3 regions of the Alistipes ihumii AP11 genome follow, and region 3 is predicted to be linked to each of the others. Evidence: riboswitches for the same ligand, from Rfam matches in the RefSeq annotation. Region 3 holds a riboswitch; each other region holds the start of a gene.
The links. Region 3 has a riboswitch for cobalamin ahead of accC (acetyl-CoA carboxylase biotin carboxylase subunit). Riboswitches for the same ligand answer to the same signal wherever they lie in the genome.
Positions count from the first base shown of each region.

Region 1: linked by a shared signal. The riboswitch ahead of NQ491_RS00310 (DUF5074 domain-containing protein) and the one ahead of accC (acetyl-CoA carboxylase biotin carboxylase subunit) in region 3 are both predicted to bind cobalamin.
Region 2: linked by a shared signal. The riboswitch ahead of nrdD (anaerobic ribonucleoside-triphosphate reductase) and the one ahead of accC (acetyl-CoA carboxylase biotin carboxylase subunit) in region 3 are both predicted to bind cobalamin.

Region 1 is NZ_CP102294.1:71,671-74,923, forward strand. Features, by position in the region: gene NQ491_RS00310 (DUF5074 domain-containing protein) at 1-1,629, opposite strand, end outside; cobalamin riboswitch at 1,763-2,002, opposite strand; gene NQ491_RS00315 (hypothetical protein) at 2,327-2,497, shown strand; gene NQ491_RS00320 (peroxiredoxin) at 2,575-3,253, shown strand, end outside.
Region 2 is NZ_CP102294.1:1,490,103-1,493,355, reverse strand. Features, by position in the region: gene nrdD (anaerobic ribonucleoside-triphosphate reductase) at 1-1,269, opposite strand, end outside; cobalamin riboswitch at 1,442-1,630, opposite strand; gene NQ491_RS06110 (secondary thiamine-phosphate synthase enzyme YjbQ) at 2,296-2,706, opposite strand; tRNA gene NQ491_RS06105 (tRNA-Thr) at 3,145-3,218, shown strand.
Region 3 is NZ_CP102294.1:1,847,753-1,851,005, reverse strand. Features, by position in the region: gene accC (acetyl-CoA carboxylase biotin carboxylase subunit) at 1-1,510, opposite strand, end outside; cobalamin riboswitch at 1,827-2,023, opposite strand; gene NQ491_RS07470 (peptidylprolyl isomerase) at 2,453-3,253, opposite strand, start outside.

The DNA of each region.
Region 1 (3,253 bases), 1.0 Mb from region 3:
ATAGACGTGATAGAAATCCGTCGTAGGAACGTAGAGCAGGCCATCGGGAGTGGCGGTCATGTATTTGGCCAGCGATCGGCTCGTCGTGGCGAAAACGCTCGTTTTGCCTGTTTGGCAGTCGTACCGGTAAATCTGGGTGGCCGAATATCCCTCTTGTTTGATGAACAGCTCGTCGCTTGTCGCCGAGGCGCATGCCATGCAGCCGTACAGGCCGTTGCCCACGCTGACCATCGGAAGCCCCTCTATCGCCAACGTCCGCTCGGTCGTCGCATAGGTCTGCGGATCGATCGTCAGTACCGACGCGGAGGAAGTGGCTGTCGTTCCCCACATCCAGAACGGATTTGCCGTCTTGTCGATTTTTCCCGCCACTACGGCGTAGAATTTGCCGTCGCGGCCCTTCACGACGTCGCAGACCTGACGGTCCTCGTCCACGTCGATCGTCCGGATTACCTGGTCGGTTTCGGTGTCGATCACCGCGATCTTGTTACCGTTGCCGACCATGATGTATTTCCCGTTCTTGACCATGTGCGAGTAGCACGGGCCGTCGACGCCGACCGCACCGTATGTGGCGTCGATCGTCGTGAACGTATTCATTCCGTCCGGAGCGACCTTCAGCACGCCGATGCCGGTCTGGTTATTGGCGTTGCTTGAATTATACAGTACATAGAACTTGCTGGTGTCGATTACCTGCAGATTGTAGATTTCCGATGAGGACTGAAGCGTGGCGGGATCGAAGCCCTCGGCCGTAATGATTTTTTCCTTCTTGAGCGTCTGGGCGTCGCAGGCGATGACGGCCGAACGGTTGGACTGGTTATTCGGAATCAGGATATAGAGCTTGTTGTCGTAAATGCTCAGGTCGTTGATTCCGTTCGTGCTGCCCGTACTTTCGCCGTTGACGGTCGTATACAGGTTATCCTCGTAGAACGTTCCCTCGCCGCTCGGATCGAAAAAGCCCAGTCCGCCGGCAGTCGAGCCGAATATCCATAACCCGTTCTTGTAGGGACCGTTGAAATTGACCGTAAACGCCGAGTCTTCCGACGCGATCCCGTCCAGATTGACGGCCGAAACGGTAACGGCCAGCGATCCGCTCCGGTCGGAGACCGGAATGTCCAGCGTCGCGCCGGTAGCGGTCTCGACCGTGTCGCCGTCGATCGTCCATACGTAGCTCGCTACTTCGACGTTCGATACCTCGACGGTCAGCTTGACAGCCGTTCCCACGGCCACCTCGACCGGGTCGCTCAGCGCTTCGTCGTTGCAGGAGATCGACGCGATGACGGGAGCCGGATCGACTACCTGCAACTCTCCGATCTGTTTGGTCGTGACTCCGCCGTCGGCGTTGTAAAGATTGACCGAAATATCGTACGTGCCGCGCTGCGCAGGCGTGAAGTCGAACCTAACGCTTTCGCTTTCGATTTTTTCGTTGACGATCCATTCGTAGCGGTCGATCGCGACGTTTTCGCACTCGACCGAGAAGCCGACGGTCTGGCCCGTCGTGATTTTCATTTGGCCTTCGGTCGCGCCGATGATCTCGACCTTCGAGACTTCGGGCAGCGGCAGCGAGTCGTCCTTCGAGCACGACGTCAGCACGAGCGCTGCGGCCAGAAAACAGAACAGTAGCTTTTTCATCATTGCTGTAAATTTGGTTAAAAATGATATGGAGATTTTACAGCAAGCGATGTACGGGTGAGAAATACCCTCCGGAAAGATACGCGCCGGCCGGCGCGCGACATCGAATGATTACCACCCATAAACCGCAGGCAAGTAAAATCCGTTCGCTCAGGCAGGTCTTCTGACTCGTCTCTGTTTTAAAGCCTTCCCGACGACAGCGGCGCCAGTGACATAAATTTTAAAACTTTTTGACCCTGCAGAAGACGCTTCTTCCGGCGCAGGGCAGAGACATACAGCAGCGGTTACTGTTGCCGATTCGCACGGCATTCCCTATTAATTCCTGCTCGGCGAAGCGGAATTCGCCGTCTCGGAAACCATTGCGAGGCAAAGATAGTATTTTTTCGGAGATATTTCATTTTTAGTCCGATATATTCTTCTTTTTCGGACAACATGTGCGGCGGCATTCCGTTGCCGGACCGGTCTCGGACCGCTTGTTCGGAAAGGTGGTTTTTTCCCTTTCGGGTTGCGGAACGTTCGGCGACGGCTGCCCGTGCGATCCCCCTCTCGGCGGTTTCAGGCTTTTGCGCTATACGGAGAAGATTGCGTCCGCCTCGGCGGCAGATTAGCACGGGATTTGTACGGAGCGTAGAGACGGCGGAGCCGCCGGTATGACCGGGTGAAAAGTTATCGCTTTCCGCCCGATTGAGCGGAAACGAATATGGGAAGACGCGAAGAACTCGAATACGAAATAGCCGAGATGCGCAAGCGGATCGACCGCGCGCCGGAGAATACTCCGGACGAGGTATTGGAACTGTGGCACCAGCAGCTCGACAGCGCATGGTTCGAACTGAACAACCTGTACGACGACTACGAAACGGAAACCGAGTGATTCGTCCGTTCCGTCGCAGCGTTTTTTGCAAGGACCCTGTTCGCCCGCCGTCGGATACGATCATCAAAAAAGGAATTATGGAAAATCAAACGCACTCCGTGCCGAGAATCGGGGAGAAAGCCCCCGCCTTCACGGCTTCGACAACGCAGGGGCCGATCCGGTTCCCCGACGATTTCAAGGGCAAATGGGTCCTTCTTTTCAGCCATCCGGCCGATTTCACGCCGGTCTGCACGTCCGAGTTCATGACTTTCGGGGCGATGTCCCGCGATTTCGAAAGGCTCGGATGCCAATTGATCGGTTTGTCGGTCGACAGCCTCTCGAGCCATCTGGCATGGCTTCATACGATTCGCGAGCGGATCGAGTTCAACGGCATGAAAAACGTCGACGTGCGCTTCCCGCTGATCGACGACGTTTCGATGCACGTCGCTACGCTGTACGGTATGATTCATCCCGGCGAGAGCGGGACGAAAGCCGTCCGTGCCGTATTCTTTATCGATCCCGACGCGGTCATCCGTGCGATCATCTATTATCCGCTGGCGCTCGGACGCAATTTCGACGAGCTCAGACGAGTGCTCGTCGGGCTTCAGACGATCGATCGTTTCCATGTTTCGCTGCCGGCCGACTGGCGGCCCGGCGACGAGGTCGTCGTACCGTCGCCCGGTACGATGGATGCTCTGGACCGTCAGGAAGAGCATCCGGCCGATGGCGTGACGTGCCACGACTGGTTCTTCTGTACGCGCAAGCTGACCGAGGAAG
Region 2 (3,253 bases), 360 kb from region 3:
CGACCCGGTCGATACGCCGCCCGCCCCGAGCGTGTAGCTGAAACCGTTGTCCTGAATCTCGTTGCGCAGCCGGCAACAGCTGCTCAGCGAGTCGGCATTGTCGCTCATGTAGGTGAAGAACGAGTGGCCCGCCGCATACATCTCGGCCGTCAGCTCGCCGTATTCCTTGTCCTTTACGTCGCCGTTCTCGGACAGCAGGGCCATCGTCTCGACGGGAAAGGTGAGCACCGTCTTGGTCCGCTCGTCGTTGAACCAGCGCATGAAGCGGCGCTGCAGCCAGTCGAGCGAATCCCAGTCGGGCCGCGATCCGTCGGGGAAGAAAAAGTTGCCGAACAGGCTCTCGAAATAGTAGCGGTCGTAGTAGGCGATGTTCCAGAAAACGGCTTGGAAATTCCGCGCGCCGGTCGGCTGGTTGATCGAGTAGACGACTTGCTCGAAGCAATCGGTGATGACCTTGTCGAGCGTACGGCGCTTGAGCGACAGGTCGACGACGCGATCCGGATCGCGGTAATAGTCCGGGCCGTACTCCTGCCCGATGAAGTAGTTCAGGTACATCAGGAACTCGGGCGTCGCGCAAGCGCCGCTGAGCATGCTGCTGACGATGAAGACCATGTTGACGAATCCTCCGCAGAACGATTTCAGGTTCGTCGGCTTGGTCGAGTTGCCGCCGATCGAGATCGTCCCGCCGACGAGCCAAGGGTACATCGTGATGCTGGCGCAGTAGTTGGCCATGCTCGTCTCGTCGTTCTTGTAGATGAAATGCCGGTCGAGCAGCTCGATGTAACTGTCGGCCATCTCGCGGCCGTACATCTCTTTGATCCGGTCGCACAGCAGCCGGCGGTTCAGCCGGATGAAGTTGCGCTTGGGGAGCTCGCCGATCAGCGTGGCGATGTTCTTGTTCTCGACGTTCGCGTTCGCGTCGTACTTGCTGCCCGTAGCCGGATTCTCGGCGTTGCAGTAGTCGACCAGAAAGGCGAGCTTGTCGCGTACCTCGCGGTCCTCGAAATGCTGCTGCCGGTAGATGATGAAGGACTTGGCGACGCCGTAGTAGCCGTGGCTCATCAGCGTCAGCTCGACCTGATTCTGGATTTCCTCCACGCTCGTCCCCTCGTGGATGTAAAGGCAGGAGGTCAGCTTGCCGAGCGTTTCCGCGGTCGGTGTCTGGCCCACGGAGCGGAATGCCTTTTCGATGGCCGCCGTGATTTTGTCCATCGAAAAAGGTTCGTGCTTGCCGTCCCGTTTGACGATGTTGAAACTGGTTCCGTTCATTGCAGTATCGTTTTTGTTCGTTGCATGTCGTTTGCCGGGGGCCAAGCCCGCGACCGAAAAACGGAAATCTGCCTTGCGGAAAAACTGGGGAGGAGGGGGAGGCGCGTCTGCGCGCGAGCAGACCGCACCGGTCCGCGTCGGTGTCTCCTTGCCTTAACTCCCGAAGGCGGAAATTCGTTTCTCGTGTCCGGCAGGTCTTCTGACTGATCCCTTCCCTTGGGCGCCTTCCCGCAAACGGATTTGCAGTGGCCTGTTGCCCTCGGTTCGGCGGGAATCACAGCAGCGGGTACTGTCGCCGAATTTCACGGCGTTCCCTCTTTCGGGCGCGAAGCGTCGCGCCGCCGAAACAATGTAAAGGTAGGCACAAATCCGGCCCGGCTCCGGTCAGGTCCGTGCAAAGTATCGACTTTTTATCAACAATTACGGGATTCGTCTTTCAATTTTTCGATAAACGGATGATTGCGTACGGTTTTGTGCCGGTCGGCGGACCGGGACCTGCAAAAATGTCCGGGCTGCGGCCGGGCTCGCTGTTTCGGCGGGCGAACACGGCGTTCCCGTGCCTTGCCGGAGCCGGGAGAGCTTCGGAAGTCCGCTGGCTCGGAGGCGGTCCCTGCCTCGAACGAACCGCCCTTTCGGCATGTCCGGGCGAGAGATTTCAGATCGCCGGCCGGTTTCCTGCTACCGGATAAAATTTGCCGATGAAAATAAAATAACTTGCTTCTCTCGCCTTTGTAAATTGATAAAGGGATATTCGACAGCGGGCTGACCGCTAAGGAAAATCTGTTTGCCGAAGGATTTTTACGGGTCCTGAGATCATGGCTTTCGAGAGTGCCAGAGGTGTCCGACACATCGTGCTTCCGCACCGGCTCGACGGAAGACCGGCGGATTCACTCGTGCCATAACCTTTGACCGGGAAGCTTTTCGAGAAACGCAATGTATTGTGAATTGGAAAAAAAACAAATTTACCTGAAAACGTCGATCCGATATTTATTCGGATTGTAACAGGACAAGTGCTTATGCGTTCTGTCAGCCAACGACCGTGGCGACGATCCTGCGTGCGCCGCCGTGATTGCGGAACTCGCACAGGTAGATGCCCTGCCACAGACCGAGATTCGGCCGGCCGGCCGTAATCGGGATCGTCAGCGATACGCCGGCGAGCGTCGATTTGGCGTGCGCCGGCATGTCGTCGTCGCCTTCGAGCGTGTGAGCGTAATAGGGCTCGCGTTCGCGGATCAGGCGGTCGAACACGGAGGCCATGTCGGAGCGCACGTCCGGGTCGGCGTTTTCGTTGATCGTCAGGGCGGCGGAAGTGTGCTGCAGGAACAGGTGGAGCAACCCCGCGCGGGGCAGCGGAGGCAGTTGCGCGAGAATTTCGTCGGTTACCAGATGGCAACCGCGCGGACGGGGGCGCAACGAGAACTCGGTTTGCGATACCATAGGGCAAGAAAGGTTTATGATCGTATTTTCCCGAGGGCGGAGGAGTGCCGTTTTTGCCGGCTGTCTTCCTGCGCGGGAGGGAAATTTCTGTCGGAGCGTTATGCAAATGTTTCTCCCGACGGAAACCTTTCTGCAAAATTAACGCTTTATTCCGGGAATGCGGCGGGACTCCGGGGCTTTCGGTCGCGATTGCGTCGCAATCCGTGCGGGAAATGTGGATAAAATGTTACAATTTTGATTCCGCAGCGCGTGTTTTGTATGAAAAATTTCGTTATTCCAAAAATCCGTTGTATATTTGAAGCCGATTTGCGCTCAGTAATTGCGCGATTATCCGGTGAGGCGAAGGGAATTTAGCCGAGACGGTTAAATTTTTAGTGCATTCCGTTTGTGCATTAAGAAATTATTCGTACTTTTGCCAACCCTAAAATGCTGTGAACTGCCGATGTAGCTCAGTTGGCCAGAGCAGCTGATTTGTAATCAGCTGGTCGGGGGTTCGAATCCCTCCATCGGCTCGGTGGCGACGACGTCTTTCCGGGCCGCGAGAGGG
Region 3 (3,253 bases):
CCATGACGCCCTTGCGCTTGCCGAATTCGCGCCACCGGCTCGTCTGGTCGCCGGCCGTCGCGGCCGTCGCGCCGGCGCCGCTCTCGGTATCGACGATATAGTTCATATACGCCACGATCATGGCCAGATCCTCGGTTCGTTCGTCCTGTTGCGGAGCGGCGGAGCCGAGCAGGACGGCGTTCTTTTCCAGAAACGACGTGTCGTACGACCCGCGCTCGAAGTCGGGCACGCCGAGAATGGAGCTCAGGTAGCCGATGTTCGTTTTGACACCGGTGATCCGGTACTCGTCCAAAGCGCGGCGCATCCGCGCGATCGCTCGCTCACGGGTGTCGGCGTGCACGATCAGTTTGGAGATCATCGGGTCGTAGTGGATAGGGATATCGTATCCTTCGTAGACGTATCCGTCGATGCGTACGCCCGGACCTCCGGGTTCCGATAGTTGTCTTACCGGACCCGGCGACGGCATGAACCCGGCGGCCGCATCCTCGGCGCAGACCCGGCATTCGATCGCATGGCCCCGCTGCACGATGTCGGGCTGCGCGAGCGACAGCGGCTCGCCCGCTGCGATGCGTATCTGCTCGCGGACCAGATCGACGCCCGTCACCTCCTCGGTGATCGGATGCTCGACCTGCAAACGGGTATTCATCTCCAGAAAATAGTAGTTGCGGTGCTTGTCCACCAGAAACTCGATCGTGCCTGCTCCGACGTATCCGACGGCCCGGGCCGCGGCCACGGCGTCGGCGCCCATCCTCTCGCGCAGTTCCGGCGTCAGAAACGGGGACGGGCTCTCCTCGACGATTTTCTGATGTCTGCGCTGTACCGAGCACTCCCGGTCGCACAGGTGGATCACGTTTCCGTGCGTATCGCCCAGAATCTGGAACTCGATATGGTGAGGCTCTTCGACGAAGCGTTCGATGTAGATCGTTCCGTCGCCGAACGAGGCCACCGCCTCGGAGCGTGCCGCCACGAAAGCCTCGCGGACCTCGTCCTCGGACCGCGCCAGACGCATTCCCTTGCCGCCGCCGCCCTGCGACGCTTTCAGCATGACCGGAAAGCCGATGCGGCGGCAGGCCTCGACGGCTTCGTCGGCTCCGGACAGGTTCTCCTGCGTGCCCGGAACGACCGGAACGCCGGCCTCGATCATTTTCCTGCGGGCCGAGATCTTGTCTCCCATCGCGTCGATCGTTTCGGGCCGGGGGCCGATGAACACGAGCCCCGCCTCGGCGCACCGGCGTGCGAAGTCGGCGTTCTCCGACAGAAATCCGTAGCCGGGATGCACGGCGTCCGCTCCGCAGGCCAGGGCCACGCGGATGATCCGGTCGATGTTCAGGTAGCTCTCTTTCGAGGCGGCTCCGCCGATGCAATAAGCCTCGTCGGCGAGCATCACATGCCTCGACAGCCGGTCGGCTTCCGAGAACAGCGCCACCGGGCTGATACCCATCTCGCGACACGAGCGAATCACGCGCACCGCGATTTCTCCCCGGTTGGCAATCACGATTTTTTTTATCATAACAACAAGTTTGGTTCGACTTGTCCGTCCGTCGCGGGCGCCGGTCCGCCTGAACGGAAAGCTGCCGCGGGAATCGAGTCGGCACACGGCGCGACTTCCGTGCGGTTCGGCAGCCGCTCCGTACCGTCTCCGTATTCCGCCGGCCGATGCGACTTGCCCGTCCGGCCGTTCTTGTTCCGATTCTCCGTTGTCACCACGCTCTCCGATCAATCACCCTTTTCGTCTCTTCTGCAAAAGACGGACCTGACATTCGGTCTACCCTTTGTCGCTCGGACTTGACGATCTGCATATTCCGGAGCCTAACCCACGAAGCTCCGAAACGCGAAACGAACCGGCAGGTCTTCTGACTCGTTCCCGTCCGACGGCCTTCCCGGCGCGGCGCCAGTGGCGACAGATCGTGTCGGACGAAACGGAACCTCACAGCAGCGGGACTGTCCGGGACTTTCACCCGATTCCCTATTATTGCCTACTTCCTTGAGTGCGGAAAGGCAAACCGATCCGGGGCAAATGTATTAATTTTTTCCTAATCCGAGAAAGAACGGGCGGTTTTCAGCCTTCTTCGCGAATGGGGGATATTTTGCTTTGATAATTCATATGCTGTGTATGCCTCTGAGATTTCCAAGTTTCCGTTCCGGCCGGGATATAGGAGCGGACCGAGCGGCCGACCGATCGATCGATCGCACGTTCAGTGTAAAAGCCGGCGGAGTTGCATATCGGCATATCCCGGAGCGGTGCGGGCCAAAGGAGAAGCGCTTACGGATCGGGCGATTCCGGCGGAAAGAGCGGCGGAACCGGTGCTGCCGGGCCGAATCTTGCCCACTCGGCTGTTCGGGGAGTTTCGGACGGCGGCAACCCGTATATGTCTTTGTACGCCGGAAAAACGGAAAGCCGTCCACTGGGAGACGGCTTTCCTGATAATGAATAAGATCTTCCCCCGGGAAGTTAGAAGAACTTCACCCGGTTGTCGGTGATCTCGATCGCATCTACGAGCGCCTGATTGGCCCGCTCGATGATGTATGCCTGCGCATTGGCTTCGAGGCGTACGCGCTCGCTTTCGGGCGTGACGGTCTCTATGGCGCTGCGCGAAGTGACGTCGAACAGGTAGACGCCCGCATTACCGGCGACCGGTTTCGACTGGGCGCTCTCTTCGACACCCGTCACGGCTCCGATCAGCTTGGGCTCGACCCCTACTCCTTCGATATAGAACGAGTTGAACTCGATGCCGGAGGCTTCCTTCACCTCGGTCTCCAGTTTCGATGCGGTTTCGGCGAGCGAGCCTTTCCCGCTCAGTTCTTCCGACAGCATTTCTCCCTTTTTCCTCAGGCGAAGGATATCGGCGATCTGTTTCGAAACGGATTCGACCGGCGCGATGCCGTCCGCCGTCACTCCGGTGATTGCTGCGACGATGTAGTTGCCGTCGATATCCATGATCGCGGAAACGTCGCCTTTCTCTCCGTTGAAAGCCCAGCGGACGATTTCACGCGAGTTGTCGATGCCGTTGAGGTTGCGGTCGGTATTGCGGATGCGGGCCACGCGTTTCGACAGCGAGTTCGAGGCGACCGCCTTGTCGAAGTTCTCGTACGAACCGTGAGCCTCGGCGATAAACTTGCTGGCGTTCGCGTAGACTGCCTGCTGGGTCGTCTGGCTCGGCTCGATCCGGTAGGTGATCGTTGCGAGCTGGACTTTTTTGGTCGGTTTGCTCAGATAGGTCACCTCGGCGATGTGCGTTCCGAAACGCGAATC